2 regions of the Brevibacillus borstelensis genome follow, and region 2 is predicted to be linked to the other one. Evidence: riboswitches for the same ligand, from Rfam matches in the RefSeq annotation. Region 2 holds a riboswitch; the other holds the start of a gene.

Region 1 (8,058 bases), 2.3 Mb from region 2:
TGTTCATGCAGGCGGGCAGATTTTTCGCGGTTCATGTTCATTCCCTCTTTTCGTCCATAAGTCCATCCTCATCTTATCACACTTGAAGGTTGGCGTAATCGGCAGAGCTGCAGCTGGAACCGTATTTGGAAAAGTGATACAATTCAGCCTGTCAGCTTCCAAGCCAGCCTTTGATAACGACTTGTTCCGGCTTGGACGGATTGTAAAAACAAGAGCGGAAGGGAAGAGGGCGAATGAACGTCGAAGCGTTGTCCATACCCGGTTACAGCGGCAATAATGAGGATCGTTTTTTGATAAACACGGCTCAGCAGATATTTGCCGTGATTGACGGTGTTTCGTCTTTGGTGCCGTTTGTCACCAGGACCGGGCAGAGTGGAGGGGCAATGGCGGCCCGGATCGTTCACGATCATCTGGCGGCTGTCGGAAAAGACGCCGATTTGCCGTCTGTACTGCTCGCAGCCAACGAGCGCCTTCGGGATTATATGATCTCCGAAGAAATCGATTTGAGCCAAAAGGAAGCTTTGTGGGGTGCAGCCGCCGCCGTAGTGAAGCTCGATGGGACACACCTTCACTATGCCCAGACGGGAGACTGCATGATCTTTGCCGTGTATGCCGACGATTCGATCCGCGTCCTGACTCATCTGCAGGTAAATCACCTGGAAGCAGCCGCGATGGAAAAGTGGGAAGAAGGCATTCGCCAAGGCTTAAGCACAAGGGCTGAACTGATTGAAAGCGTTCGCGACATCCTCGTTCACAACCGCTATCAGGCAAATACGCCGGGAGGATACGGCGTGCTGAACGGCGAGCCGCTCAGCGGAGACTTTCTGGAGTACGGGAGGATCAACCGGATCGGCCTGAAGGCAGTGCTCCTGCTGACAGATGGACTGTTCTGGCCGGCCGCGCGCGGAGAAGGGAGCATCGGTTGGGAGAAAACGGTCTGTCCCATCCTGGAAAAAGGGCTGCAGGCGTATACAGATGAACTGGTCCAGTTGGAGAAAAGCGATCCGGAGTGCATCGCCTACCCGCGGTTCAAGCCTGCCGATGACAAAACCGGTGTCGTCATTTGCCTTCCCGAGAACGAGCCTGCGACTGAGCCGTATGGTCTTCCAAGGCTTTAGATTGAAGGTTGCAGTTGGCAGCACATTGATTTTTGCAGAAATCAGCCTGCTCATATACACTAAGCAGTGGAATCCTACTCAAAAGCGACAAAAGGGCGGTTAATCATGATTCAAGTCAACCATTTGCAAAAGGAGTTTCGCATTCATCAAGCCCGCGCCGGTCTGGGAGGCGCGTTTCGCGACCTGTTCAGCAGGGAATACAAGACGGTCAAAGCGGTCGACGACCTGTCCTTTTCCGTAGAAGAAGGGGAAATGTTCGCCCTGATCGGAGAAAATGGGGCAGGGAAGTCGACCACGATCAAAATGCTGACGGGCATCCTGAACCCGAGCGGCGGGGAGATCGTCATCAACGGCTTTGTCCCGCAAAAACAGCGGGAGGACTACGTGCGCTCCATCGGCGTCGTGTTTGGCCAGCGCTCGCAGCTTTGGTGGGACCTGTCCCCGCTGGAGTCCTTCCGTCTGCTGAAAAGCGTCTACAAGGTCGAAGAGCATGAAGGACAGCGCTGGCTCGACCGTTTGATCGAGGAGCTCGACATCGGTTCGTTCGTCAGCCAGCCTGTACGCAAGCTGAGCCTCGGCCAGCGGATGCGCTGTGAGGTGGCGGCGGCGCTGATCCACAAGCCTCGCCTGCTGTTTCTGGATGAACCTACGGTCGGTCTGGACGTACTCGTAAAGCAAAAGATTCGCGAGTTTTTGCGAAATTTAAACGATACCGAGCATATGACGATTCTGTTGACCACACATGATGTGACCGACATCGAAGCGCTGTGCAAAAGAGTGCTGGTCATGGACAAAGGCAAGCTTATTTTTGACGGGCTGCTCGAAAACCTGAAGGAAAAATGGGGAAATGGGACGGAAGTGGCCTTTCAGTTCAAAAAGCGGACGTCAGCCGAAGAGCTGCGGACGGTCCTCGGCGAGCTGCCCTGTGAGATCATTCGGGAAAACGACTTTGCTTTGCGCGTAAAAGTGTCGCGCAGCCAGGAAATGCTGCCGTTCGTCCTGTCCACCGTGATGGCCTCGTTTGACATCAGCGACGTCAAAATTATGGAAGCGAGCACGGAGGACATCGTCCGCAATATCTACTCTACAGACATCGAGGTAGTCAGCCATGGGTAAGCTTTACCTGGAACTGATCCGCATCCGCTTTCTGACCTTGCTGGCGTATCGCGTCAACTACTACAGCGGCATCATCATCTACGCGATCAACATCGGGGCGTACTACTTCCTCTGGGGGGCGATTTACGGCGGACAGCAGCAGCTCGGCGGTCTTTCGGTAGAGCAGATGACGGCGTATGTCGCCATCGCCTGGATGTCGCGGGCGTTTTATTTCAATAACATCGACATGGAGATGGCGCAGGAGGTCCGGGAGGGAAAAGTGGCGATCGAGATGATCCGCCCCTACAATTATCTCTCGGTCAAGACGGCGCAGGCATTCGGCGAAGGGATTTTCCGCATGCTGTTTTTCGCCGCGCCGGGCATTTTCCTGATCAGCCTGTTCATTCCGTTTCAATTCCCGAGCACGCCCGAAGCGTGGGGCATGTATCTGCTCAGCCTGATGTTCGCGTTTGTCATCAACACGCAGTTGAATCTGTTGACCGGTCTCGTTACCTTTTTCCTCTTCCGCAATGACGGGATGATGCGGGCCAAGCGGGTAGTCGTCGACCTTCTTTCCGGCCTGGTGCTGCCGATCAGCTTTTTCCCCGGCTGGGCCCAGACGCTGATGGGATATCTGCCGTTTCAGGCGATCAACTATTATCCCAGCGTCATCTTCACCGGGGCTATACCGGCGTCCCGCGCGTGGCAAATGATCGGATTCCAGGCGATTTGGGTCGCGGTCATTCTCATCCCGATCTTCGTCTTGTGGCGCAGAGCCCAGACCAAGCTGGTCGTGCAGGGAGGATAAGAAGCAATGGGTGAAATCAAGCATGTCTTGGGCATTTTTGCCACTTATTTGGGACAGTATTTCAAAACGCGTCTCGCGTACCGGACTGATTTTTTCGGGGAGCTCGTGTCCAATCTGATCAATGAGCTGATCAACCTCGTGTTTATCGTCGTCGTCTTTCAGCACGTGCCGCTGCTCAATGACTGGACGCGCGACGAGATTATTTTCATTTACGGCTTTTTCCTCATCCCGTACGCGCTGTTTTCGATGTTTTTCGGCTTCTGGGATTTCAACGAGCGGTACATTATTCGCGGAGAGATGGACCGCGTCCTGACCAGGCCGCTGCACAATCTCGCACAGGTCTGTCTTGAGTCGATCGCACCGGACCGGATTTTTGGCGTCATCACCGGTTTGATCATTATGGGCTATGCGGCTATTCAGCTGGATTTGTCCTTTACGTGGTACGACCCGTTCCTGTTTGTCGGTCTCGTCGTCAGCGGCATGCTGATCTATGGCGGGGTCTACACGGCCATTGCGGCCATCAGCTTTTTCTCCGATTCCCGGACAGGGATTTCGCCGATGATCTGGAATATTCAGCAGTATGGGCGTTACCCGGTCGACGTGTACAACAAGGTAATCCGGTTTGTGCTCACGTACGTGCTGCCCTTTGCCTTTGTCGGCGTGTATCCGGCGGCGTATTTTCTCCGCAAGGAAACGTGGTACGCGTATGCGGCGTTTACTCCCGTCGTGGGAATCGTCTTTTTCAGCATCGGACTGGTCGTCTGGAACTGGGGTGTGCGCAAATACAGCGGAGCAGGGTCGTAATCGGCTTGCTGCCTGACCCTCCTCCGTCTTGGGGGAGGGTTTTTGCATGCTTTTGTCGTATTGGGAAAAATTGCTTTCTTTCTACCTCGCTATGTTCCCCTGGCTGATCATGTTTGCTCCGCAAATGATAGCCGAAATTTGCGGCAGGTTTCCCAAAAGCGATGGGAGCTACGCAGGAGATTCGCAACGACCATAGCAGGGAACACTTCCAGCATTGTCAAATCCGAGTGCGGCACTGTATAATATCCATGTAAAATCACATACATTCCTTCGGGGCAGGGTGAAATTCCCGACCGGCGGTGATCGCGCCAAAAGCGCGTAAGCCCGCGAGCCTCCGCGATGCGAAAGCTTCCGGAGTGCAGGATCTGGTGCAAATCCAGAGCCGACAGTACAGTCTGGATGGGAGAAGGATGACGACAGTACGTACGCTGTGCGTGCTTGTTTGCTTGTGCATGGGTATTGCACGACGGGCTGGGTGCCGCTTTTCGGCCCTTCTGTTTACGTACCCTTTTTTAAGAGCACAGGTCTGTTTCGTTGTCTTTGCATGTGTGCCAAAGCCCTGAGGAGATGTTGTTTCTCAGGGCTTTTTGCTGTGCAAGGACCGAACGCGGGCACGTCCGGGTGTATGCTGTTGCCATTCCTCAAGAAGGAAGAAACCAATGAGGAGATGGTACAGATGAAAGGAACCGCGATTCCCACATCGCAAGCGACGCAGCGGCTGGTGACGATTCCCATGCTGGCGGCGGTCGCATTTGTCTTGCAGTACCTGGAATTTCAGGTGCCGCTCATGCCTACGTTTTTGAAGCTCGATTTCAGTACGCTGCCCGGATTGATCGGCGCCTTGCTCTACGGCCCAATGGCAGGCGTTATCGTCGAAGTGATGAAGAATGCGCTGCACATGCTGTTTAAAAATACGGACGGCCTTTTGATCGGCGAGCTGGCCAACGTAGTGGCGGGTGCGAGCTTCATCGTCGCAGCGGTTTGGCTGCAGCGGATGAAACAGGGGAAAATGAGCTTCATGGCCGGTCTTGCTATCGGTACTGTACTGATGACGGCTGTCATGGCGGTAGCCAACGCCTACTTCCTGCTGCCCGCCTATGCGGCTTTGTATCAGGTGTCGCTGGAGCAGCTGGTCGCGCAATTCCAGGCTGAGAGCGTATGGTCTTTGATCCTGTACGGCATCGTGCCGTTTAACCTGATAAAAGGAATCATGGTCTCCGTAGTCGCTTATCCGCTCTACGTGAAGCTGGCACCGAGACTCAGCCTTTATGCAAGAAATTGACATTGCCCGGCGGGTCTGCTACCATATTGCCCAAGAAACAGGCGAAAATGGCTGTGAAAGGACCCGCAGGTAGCGAATGTGGCGCAGAGAGTCGGCCCTTGGCTGAAAGGTCGATGCACGAATGCACCTGCTCCCCATCCTGGAGCTGCTGGCGACGAGCCATGCCGGATTCCCTCCGTTAACGGGTTAGAGCGGATCGCAGATGCTTGTGGCAGCAGCGGTCAATCAGGGTGGTACCGCGGGAGAGTTTCCCCCGTCCCTTTTTGGGATAGGGGTTTTTTGCGTTTTTGAAAAGAAGCTCATGAAGGAGTGAAGGGCATTGAAAGAAGGAAAAGCATTTGTCAAAGAAATCACGCCGCAGTCTGAAGACTTTTCGCGCTGGTACATCGACACGATCAAAAAAGCGGATCTGATGGATTATACGCCTGTGCGCGGCTGTATCGTTTTCAAGCCGGACGGATTTGAGCTGTGGGAGCGGATCCAGGAGGCGATGGACAAGCGGTTCAAGGAAACCGGCCACCGCAATGCCTATTTTCCGATGCTGATTCCCGAATCCTTTTTTCAGAAGGAAAAAGAGCACGTAGAAGGCTTCAACCCGGAACTGCCATGGGTTACGGAAGCTGCGGGGGAACAGTTGGAGGAGCGCCTTGCGCTGCGGCCGACCTCGGAGACGATGATCGGCCATATGTACAGTCAATGGATTCAAAGCTACAGAGATTTGCCGGTACTCATCAATCAGTGGGCAAATGTATTCCGCTGGGAAAAGCGGACGATGCCGTTCCTGCGCACCTCCGAATTTTTGTGGCAGGAGGGACACACCGCCCATGCCACAGAGGAGGAAGCCCGTCAGGAAACGATGCAGATGCTGGACATTTACGCCGAGGTCGTGGAGGAACTGCTCGCGATCCCGGTCTGGAAGGGGCAAAAGACGCCGAGCGAGAGGTTTGCTGGCGCTGTCGACACCTACTCCATCGAAGCGATGATGAAGGACGGCAAGGCCGTACAGGCCGGCACCTCGCACTATTTGGGAGAAAAATTTGCGCGGGGCTTCGAGATCAAGTACTTGGACCGCGACAATCAATTCAAATACGTGCATACGACATCCTGGGGGACCTCTACCCGCCTGATCGGCTCGATGATCATGGTGCACGGGGACGACCGGGGGCTGTCGCTGCCGCCTCGTGTAGCGCCTACGCAGGTCGTGATGATTCCGGTTGGACCGCCAAAGCTGCGTGAAAGGGTGATGGCAGCATTCGATCCGCTCTTTGATCAGTTGAAAGCGGCAGGCGTACGGGTCCGGGCTGACCTGCGCGAGGAGACTCCCGGCTGGAAATTCAACGAATGGGAGATGCGCGGCGTTCCGATCCGTCTGGAAATCGGTCCGCGCGATGTCGAGAACGGTCAGGTCATTCTGGCCCGCCGCGATACCGGGGAAAAGATCACGGCTCCGCTTGCGGATGCAGTAGAGGCGGTCGTAAACCTGCTTGAGGAAATCCAGCAAAACATGTACCAGCGGGCAGTCGAATTCCGCAATGCCCATTCGCATCTGGAGATCAACACGCTCGAAGAATTGAAGCAGCACGCGGAGACCGCCGAGAAAGAAAACGGCATCGCGGGTTGGGTGCTTGCGGGCTGGTGCGGCGACAATGGCTGCGAAGCAAAGGTAAAGGAAGAGACCAAGTTCACCTCCCGCAACATCCCGTTCGAGCCGCCTGCACAAAAATCCGCATGCATCTGCTGCGGCAAAGAGGCGATGCACACGGTCTGGTTTGCCCGGGCTTACTAAGGCAAGGCCATCAGGCCAAAATCAAACCCGACGAAAGAACGCTTACGGCCAAGCTAGACCAACAAATACGAAATGAAAAAGGGGGCGTCTTATTTTTGACGCCCCAATACCCATTCCGCAAACGCATCCGTATCCGTAAACTCGTAATCCGGTTCCGGCTGAAAGCCTCCCGTTTTTTGCGTGACCGGAAGCCAGGTGACTCCTACTGTCACCAGTCCGGCAGCCTTCCCGGCTATAATATCCGCGTTGCTGTCGCCGACGTAGATGGTCTGTTCGGGCGTTGCACCAAGCTGCTCCATCGCAAGCAAAATCCCCTCCGGATCGGGCTTCGGATTTGTCACCTCATCCCCGGCGATCACCACATCAAAATAAGGGGCAAGCCCCCACTCTTTCAGAGAGATATCTGCGCTTCGTCTGCCCTTTCCTGTGACAATCCCCATCGAAATGCCGGCTTGCTGCAAGCGGTCGAGCAGCCGGATCATTTCCGGCGGATTGGACACGCGCCGATGCTCGGCTGCGTAGAAGTCGTAAAAATGGGTCACGGCATCCGCCAATTGCTCGCTGGCAATCATGTTTTCCAGAATCCCCATCTCAGGCGGGCCAAACATCGCGACGATCTCCTGATCCGTGTAGTGGCGCTGAAGAAAGTGCTGAAAGGTAGAACGGAAGGAATTGAAGATCATCGGCAGCGTATCGGCTACGGTCCCGTCGAAATCGAATAGAATGGTGCGCATCGTAAGCCTCCTTGGTCAAAAATGGAGAAAACCATCACAGCGGATGGTTTTCATGGTTGTTTTTGCATACTGGTCAGCTTCAGCATACTGCTGCGATTTCTGATTGTTCGTTCAGTCTTATGCGAAGATGAGTTCTTTCATGCCTCGTTGTCTTCAAAGTCGTCGTCCTCGTCGTCTTCACTCGGGTCAGGAGGAGTAACGGGAAACAAGACATCAAAGAACTTAAACTTCCGTCGTCCGTTTTCATTTTTCAGTCCTTTGTACTTTTGGAGAAGGTCGCTAATCTCGGCAACCAATTCATTTCTTTCTTCTTGGCTTAAATAAAATTCAGTCAGGTTGTAAGCGAACGTATCCTTGTACTCCTTGCGCACATCCACGTCGCTGGCTACAAACCGGTTGAGCGTACGCACCAGATCCTTTTCCGTCGTGCG
Region 2 (8,058 bases):
AAACTCAGGAGCTGCTAACCACTACAGCCAAAGAGACGGAAGACTGGATTCGCCAGCAGGCTGAAGCAGAAGACAAGAAAACCGCCGACGAGTTAAAGCAAAAAGGAATGGAAGTCTACGTTGTGCCAGAGGCGGAACTTCCTGCGTGGAAGGAAGCGGCCAAGCCAGCCTGGGACGAGTACCTGAAAACTGCCGGCGACTTGGGCAAAGAACTGCTGGGAGATCTGCAAAACATCAAGTAAAGCCTGAGGCGAGGAGCAAAGAGGGGACGTTTTCATGAAATTTTTTCAAGTGTTGTATGGCTGGATCGACAGTTTGATCAAGTTCGGCGGAGTGATCGCCGGTATCTTTATCGTATTGGCAACGGGGATGACCTTTTACGAGATCGTCTCCCGCTCTCTTTTTAACGCGCCGACGATTTGGGCAACCGAGCTTACCATTTATGCAATCATGGGAAGCTGCTTCATCGGAGCGGCTTACGCGGTTCGGGTGGACGCCCATATCAAGGTGGACCTGCTGCTGCACAACGTATCTGCGTCCGTGCGCCGCTGGATGCTGATCGCATCGGCCCTGATCGGTCTTTTGTTCAGCCTGGTGTTTTGCTATTTGAGCTGGGAGCATGTCCAACAGTCGATGGAGCTGGGATTCACCTCCGCTTCCCTGCTTCAAATCCCGATGTACATTCCGGAAATGCTGCTGCCCATCGGCGGCGTGCTGCTCGGTCTCGCCTTCCTCTTGCAACTGGTTGACTACATTCGCGGACAGGAAGGAGGCGAGGCGTAATGGGATTGTTTTTTGCGGGAGGAATGGCCTCGCTGATGCTGGTAGGGGTGCCGGTCGCCTTCACTCTCGCGGTACTGGCGGCAATCGGCATGTACTGGTTCAACGGAGGGGCTCTCGGGCTTTCTCAAGTCCCTATCATTGCCTACAAGGCATTGGATGATTTTACGATGAGCGCCTTGCCGATGTACGTGCTGATGAGTCAAATTCTTTTGTTCAGCGGAGTCGGCAAGGAGCTGTATGAGATGGCAAGCCGCTGGCTGCGTCATTTGCCCGGGGGCTTGGCCCTGGCGACGCTGGTGTGCTGCGGAATTTTTGCTGCGATCTCCGGCTCCAGCGTAGCGACTGCGGTCACGATCGGGATGGTGGCGATCCCCGAGATGACGGCGCGCGGGTATGACAAAAAGGCGGTGCTTGGCCTGCTCGCTGCGGGAGGAACCTTGGGTATCCTGATTCCGCCGAGCGTGCCGATGATCATTTACGGCTCAGTCACTGGCGAATCTGTCGGAAAGCTGTTCATCGCCGGTGTCCTTCCGGGGATCTTGCTGCTGCTGATCTTCATGGGATACGCCTCCTGGAAAATGCGGCACATCAAGGAGGCGCCAGCGACCTGGGCAGAGCGCTGGCAAGGGACACGCAAAGCGATATGGGGGCTGATGATGCCGGTACTGATCATCGGCGGCATCTACTCCGGTATCTTTACCCCGACAGAAGCCGCTGCTGCCGGTGTCGTCTTCAGCGCACTCGTAGCCGGACTCGTGTATCGCAGCCTGTCCTGGGACAACATCAAGAAAATATTGCTCTCGACGGTGGCAACCAATGCGATGATTTTGTTTATCATCGTGGGGGCGATGCTGTTCGGCTTTATCCTGACATCGCTGCAAATCCCGCAGGCCATGACCGAAATGGCGACAAGCCTGCCTGTTTCCAAATGGGTCGTCTTCATTCTCATCAATATCCTGCTGCTCGTTCTGGGCTGCTTTTTGGAGACGGTATCCATTCTCGTCATTACGCTGCCGATCCTGTATCCGATCATCACAGCGCTGGGATTCGACCCGATCTGGTTTGCCATCATCATGGTCGTCAACATGGAGCTGGCGTTGATTACGCCGCCGGTCGGACTCAACCTGTTCGTGCTCAAAGGCGTAGACCCGTCGTCGCCGATATCCACAATCGTTCGGGGCGCCGCGCCGTATGCGGTTATCATGGTTTTGTTCATTGTGCTGCTCGCTGTCTTCCCGTGGCTGTCGCTCGGGTTTATCGACGGCGTGAAATAGAACGAGCAGAAATCCTCTGTACCTTATTGGTTCAGAGGGTTTTTGCTATGCAGGGGAAACAGACGGCAAAACGAAAAACAATAGGAACAATAGAAAAGCCGAGGAGGGTAAACAAGTGAGCAGATGGAAGGAAGTAAACCCGTCGCTTCGCACGATCATGACTCCGGGTCCGGTTGAGGTAGACCCGCGGGTATTGAGGGTTATGGCAACTCCTGTACTGGGGCAGTTTGATCCCGAATTTACCGATATGATGAATCGCGTGATGGAAATGCTGCGAGAATTGTTCTGCACTCGCAATCAGTGGGCGTATCCGATCGACGGGACTTCCCGCTCGGGGCTTGAGGCCGTGCTGTGCAGCCTGATCGAACCGGGCGACAAAGTGCTCGTTCCCATCTACGGTCGATTTGGCCATCTTCTGACGGAGATTGCCCAGCGTTCAGGTGCGGAGGTGCACACCATGGAAGCGCCGTGGGGCGAAGTGTTTGATGAAGAGAAGATCATCAGGGAAATGGACCGCGTCCGCCCGAAAATTGTAGCGATCGTGCACGGCGAAACCTCGACCGGCTGCATGCAGCCGCTAGCCCGGGTCGGACATGCGTGCCGAGAGCGGGAGGCGCTGCTCGTGGTAGACGCTGTGGCTACGCTCGGGGGATCGCCTGTCGATACGGACGGGTGGATGCTCGATGCGGTCGTCGGCGGAACGCAAAAGTGCTTGTCCGTTCCCGCTGGAATGGCTCCGATCACCTACAATGAGCGGGCTGAGCGAATTATCCAGGAAAGAAAAAGCGTGGAGCGCGGGCTGGCGGGGAATCTCTCTGAGCCGTCAGAGCGGAGGATTCGCAGCAACTACTTTGACCTGGGCATGCTGGCGCATCGGCACGATGGGCTTCAGTTGCCGGAAAAAGAATGTCCTGCACGTGTTGGCAGGTCTTGAGGCGGTGCTGATCCGCATGGGAGCGAAGGTTCATCGCGGAGAAGCTCTGCAAGCCGCGCTGGATGTATACGAAATTCCGTCATAACTCCTTTTTGGTTACGTATTTTTTGCGCCTCCCAGCCATAGGATGTACCAACTGGGAGGTGACGGGCGTGGCCGTGTTTCGACCCCGTCGGCGGTGGAGGAACCCGCTTTCTCGTTCGAAAGCGTTTTTTATCGCACTGGTCATTTTTTTGGCGATGAGCATTCAATTTTTGTTTTTTATCGAAAAACGCCTGGAACCGACGCTGAAGATTCTCGCAACCCAAAAAGCCGAGCAGTTGGCCAAACAAGCGATTACAGATGCGGTCACCAAGCGGATTGCCCAGCAAGGGGTAGATTTCAACCAGATCGTCAAAATTGAAAAAGACAATCAGGGGAGAATCCAGGCGTACCAGTTCAACTTCAAGGAGTATGCCCGGATCGTAGGGGAGACCACCTCCCGCGTACAGAACCGGCTGAGGGAGTTTGAAGAGGAAAAGGTAGACCGCTATATCCCTTTGGGGCTGGCGACAGGCAGCAGTTTTTTGGCGCAAATGGGTCCGGATCTGCCGGTGACGTTTGTGCCGATCGGATCTGTCAAGACGAAGCTGGAGACGGAATTGACCGAGGCCGGCATCAATATGGTCCTGGCAACCGTCTACATTTTTGTTGAAGTGGACTTGCGCATCGTGATTCCTTTTGCCACCGACCAGAAGACGATCACGACGAAGATTCCCATTACCCATTCGCTGATCATTGGCGATGTGCCTCAGTACTTGTACAACAATCCGGAAGGAAAGCCGGATGTGCCCAGACCGGAAGACGTATCCAGGCAGCCGTAAAAGAGCCAAACAGGCGGCTGCTACAAAAACGAGCACGTTCCCGTTGCTTCGGGGAGTGCTCGTTTGGGCATTTCCAAAACATGGAGGAGGAAGATTCCAGGGAGGAAACTGATAGAGGGAATAAAAGGTGTCGGTTCGTCAAGAATGTTAGGAAAACAGACGAACGGATGATGAAAGCGTGAAGGTTGCGATTATGGGCGCCGGTCTGTCAGGCTTGGCCTGCGCGATCACACTTGAAAAACACGGAATATCGCCCGCCGTTTTCGAAGTGAGGGAGCGGTTAGGCGACCGCTTTGTGAACGCTGAATCCATGCTCTCCATTTTGCAAAAGCCGATTACGGATCCGGTTGCCTTTTTCGCGGAGAAAAACGGCATTTACCTCAAGCCGACTGCGAGCATCCAAAGGCTGCTGGTGTTCTCGCAGAGCCAAAAGGCGGAAATCGAAGGAAGTCTGGGATTTATCAATTACCGCGGCAGACATGAGCACGCTTTTGAAAGGCAGCTCGGCCGGCAGGTAAAAAGTGCCATCCAGTACCGGTCCAAAGCGACATACGAGGAATTGCTGATGGAGTACACGCACGTAGTAGTCGCCACAGGAGACGGGGAGTACACAAGGAAAATGCATAACTTCCGGACAGACCTGACCGTGTCGCTAAAAGGTGCAATGGTAACCGGAGACTTTGACAGGTACACGCCTTGTGCATGGCTGGATTACAGCTATATGGAAAAGGGATACGGCTATTTGCTCCCGCTTTCGGACACGGAAGCGAACCTGGTCATGGCCTACCCCGACTATCCAGAGAATGACCGGCTTGATGTCGACGAGCGCTGGGGTTTATTTTACGAGCGGGTTTGCCGGGACCTGCGTCAGCCGCTCAGGATTACCAGTCACTTTCATGTGACCGGATACCCGATCGGCATCTGCCGCAGGGCGAGGATTGGCAATACGTTTTTTGTCGGAAACTGCTTTGGCGCACTGATGCCCTTCTTGGGATTTGGCCAATTCACGGCGCTGTTGACAGGCATATATGCAGCGTATGATATATGCGGCAAGGGCGCTTATGAAGAATTGACGCAGCCTTTACGGCGCAGTTACGAGAATTCACTGGTTTTACGCAGGGCAGTGGAGAGGCTGGACAATGAGGATTTGGACAGAATCGTCCCTGTCTTGGGAAGCAGGTGGGGAGAGAGCATTTTGCAGGGCAAATCTTTCAATGCTTTGCGCTGGCTTGCTTTTGCCTTGCGACCATGGATGACAAAGCGGTAGTTGCCGACAGGAGGGAAACTGCCGACTTCCAATAAAAAAGTGTAGTGCTTGTAAAAAAACGTGTTATAATGCAAGCAACTGAATATCCAACCTTCAGGGTAGGGTGAAATTCCCGACCGGCGGTGATGACGAACGCACGTCCGAGCCCGCGACTCGCCCATGAAAGATATTTCGTGAGCGACTGACTTGGTGAAAATCCAAGGCCGACGGTAAAGTCCGGATGGGAGAAGGTGGCTATAGTCTTTGGCTTTGTTTAAAAAACCGAGCACCAAAGGCTTCTTCTTCTATGCCCTGAAACTTGTTCAAGGGCATTTTTTATTGGGAAAGGGTGATGGCGACTCGCGCGACAGGAAGTAGGAGACATGCCTTGGTAGTCTCCTGGCTCGTGATTGCGGGCTGGCGGCTCGGCAGCAAATGAATAGATGACCTTCAGGGCAGGGTGAAATTCCTGACCGGCGGTAATGACGAAAGCAGCGTCTGAGCCCGCGACTCGCCCATGGCTGAAGCCATGAGCGACTGACTTGGTGAAAATCCAAGGCCGACGGTTACAGTCCGGATGGGAGAAGGTGCATGTGGCCTTCGTTTCTCTGTGAAAAAACAGAAAAACGAGAGGCTTCTTTCCCAATGCCCTGAAGCGTGCTTCGAGGGCATTTTTCATTGGGGAGGAGAGGAACTCATGTCAGGAAATGACTTGTCGTATATGGCGTTGGCACTGGACTTGGCGAGGGCGACAAGAGGACAAACCAGTCCCAATCCGGTAGTGGGAGCCGTTGTCGTCCGGGACGGAGCAGTCGTGGGGATGGGCGCTCACGTAAAAGCGGGTGAACCACATGCCGAGGTGCATGCACTGCGGATGGCTGGTGAGCATGCGAAAGATGCCGTGCTTTACGTCACATTGGAACCTTGCAGTCATCATGGGAGAACCCCTCCTTGTGTGAATGCGATCATTGAAGCCGGCATCAAGCGAGTAGTGGTTGCAGTGGCGGACCCGAATCCGCTTGTCGCCGGTACAGGAATCGCTCGCCTCAGACAGGCGGGTGTGGAAGTAACAGTGGGAGTGGGAGAAGCACAGGCGAAGAAGGCAAACGAAGTCTTTTTCCATTTCATCACGACGAAAACACCGTTTGTGACCGTCAAAACGGCAGCTTCGCTGGATGGGAAAATCGCTACGCATACGGGGCACAGCCGCTGGATTACGGGTGAAGAGGCCCGCCAGCGGGTCCATCAGCTACGGCGAGAGCACGATGCTATTTTGGTTGGGGTTCAGACAGTGCTCGCGGACGACCCTGAGCTCACGGCCCGCCAACAGGGAATAGCCAGGGGAAAGCAGCCGCTTCGTGTCATTCTCGACAACCAGCTGCGGACCCCTTCGGAAGCCCGCGTGATACGGGACGGCAAGGCGCCGACGCTCGTTTTCACAGCGGATGACGCACCCATCGGCAGGCAAAAAGAGCTCGAGAGCCACGGGGCCGAGATTGTGAGACTGGAAGGGCGCGTAACAGTCGAGCAGGTGCTTGCGGTGCTGGGGGAAAGAGGGATCACTTCTCTGTTTGTCGAAGGCGGAGCGGCGGTCAACGGCTCTTTTTTGCAGGCACGGGCCATTCAAAAGGTCGTGCATTTTCTCTCCTACAAGCTGATCGGCGGACAGGGGGCGCCTGCTCCCTACGGGGGACTGGGCGCAGCTCATATGGGGGAAGCCATCTCTCTGGCGGACGTGGATGTCGAGCCGATCGGAGGAAGCGATCTTTGCATTACCGGCTATCCGGTATGGCCGGATGGAGCCAGCAATAGCGAAACGCGCAGGAATGCGGGCTGCAAATGATAGGAGGGGAAGCCGTGTTTACCGGATTGATTGAAGAAGTAGGTACAGTAGATTCCATTGCGGTCACCGAGCGGTCCAGCAAGCTGACGATACGGGCCGCGGCCGTTTTGGAGGATGTTCGCCTGGGTGACAGCATCGCTGTCAACGGCGTTTGTCTGACGGTCACCTCGTTTTCCGCGAGCCGCTTTCAGGCAGATGTCATGCCGGAAACGTGGCGGGTGACGGCCCTGTCCAGCCTGAAGCCGGGGATGCGTGTCAACCTGGAGCGGGCGCTGCAGCTCGGAGATCGTCTCGGCGGCCATCTGGTCTTGGGCCACGTAGACGGCACAGGAAAAATCCTCTCCAAAAAAACGGACAGCAATGCGGTGAGACTTGCGATCCAGGCGAAACCGCACCTGCTTCGCTACGTAGTGCCGCGCGGCTCGATCACTGTAGACGGCATCAGTTTGACCGTAGTGGCCGTTGACGAGGAGAGCCTGTCCGTTTCGATCATTCCGCATACGCTCAAGCAGACCAATCTGCTGGAAAAACAGGTCGGCGATCCGGTCAATCTGGAGACGGATGTGATCGCCAAATACGTGGAGAGGCTGCTTGGCGGCAGGACTCCGGGCGAACAACAGAAAGCACCAGCAGGCCTGAACCTGGCTTTTTTGCAGGAACACGGCTTCGCTTAAGGAGGGAACAACGATGTTTCATACCATTGAAGAGGCGATTGAGGCTTTGCGAAGCGGCCGTCCTGTCATCGTCGTGGATGACGAGGATCGGGAGAATGAAGGCGATTTCGTTTGCCTGGCCGAAGCGGCAACGCCGGAGATGATCAATTTTATGGCAATGCACGGACGCGGTTTGATCTGCGTCCCTGTCACACAAGAGCATGCGGAACGCTTGAAGCTGGCTCCCATGGTGGAAGCAAATACGGATCGCCAAGGCACTGCCTTCACGGTCTCTATCGATGAAACTGGGACGCATACAGGCATTTCTGCGCATGAGCGCTCCCATACGGTGCAATCCATGCTGGACGAGAGCAAAGGCGCAGACGATTTTCGCCGTCCGGGACATATTTTCCCCTTAATCGCCAAAGCAGGAGGCGTGCTGAGGCGCGCAGGACATACCGA

Evidence for each region. A riboswitch is a leader RNA that binds a small molecule or an ion and turns the genes downstream of it on or off. The one in region 2 is predicted to bind FMN.
Region 1: another riboswitch for FMN. It lies ahead of V5G20_RS22465 (ECF transporter S component); the one in region 2 lies ahead of ribD (bifunctional diaminohydroxyphosphoribosylaminopyrimidine deaminase/5-amino-6-(5-phosphoribosylamino)uracil reductase RibD).

What each region holds. Positions count from the first base shown of each region.
Region 1 is NZ_CP144922.1:4,683,187-4,691,244, reverse strand. Features, by position in the region: gene V5G20_RS22490 (glutamate-1-semialdehyde 2,1-aminomutase) at 1-35, opposite strand, end outside; gene V5G20_RS22485 (PP2C family serine/threonine-protein phosphatase) at 234-1,118, shown strand; gene V5G20_RS22480 (ATP-binding cassette domain-containing protein) at 1,224-2,234, shown strand; gene V5G20_RS22475 (ABC transporter permease) at 2,227-3,021, shown strand; gene V5G20_RS22470 (ABC transporter permease) at 3,028-3,825, shown strand; FMN riboswitch at 4,088-4,240, shown strand; gene V5G20_RS22465 (ECF transporter S component) at 4,502-5,107, shown strand; gene proS (proline--tRNA ligase) at 5,427-6,893, shown strand; gene V5G20_RS22455 (HAD family hydrolase) at 6,983-7,627, opposite strand; gene V5G20_RS22450 (winged helix-turn-helix domain-containing protein) at 7,765-8,058, opposite strand, start outside.
Region 2 is NZ_CP144922.1:1,400,757-1,408,814, forward strand. Features, by position in the region: gene V5G20_RS06465 (DctP family TRAP transporter solute-binding subunit) at 1-242, shown strand, start outside; gene V5G20_RS06470 (TRAP transporter small permease) at 277-783, shown strand; gene V5G20_RS06475 (TRAP transporter large permease) at 783-2,057, shown strand; partial or broken gene V5G20_RS06480 (pyridoxal-phosphate-dependent aminotransferase family protein) at 2,215-3,076, shown strand; gene yunB (sporulation protein YunB) at 3,135-3,854, shown strand; gene V5G20_RS06490 (NAD(P)/FAD-dependent oxidoreductase) at 4,033-5,121, shown strand; FMN riboswitch at 5,207-5,357, shown strand; FMN riboswitch at 5,543-5,693, shown strand; gene ribD (bifunctional diaminohydroxyphosphoribosylaminopyrimidine deaminase/5-amino-6-(5-phosphoribosylamino)uracil reductase RibD) at 5,798-6,943, shown strand; gene V5G20_RS06500 (riboflavin synthase) at 6,958-7,617, shown strand; gene V5G20_RS06505 (bifunctional 3,4-dihydroxy-2-butanone-4-phosphate synthase/GTP cyclohydrolase II) at 7,631-8,058, shown strand, end outside.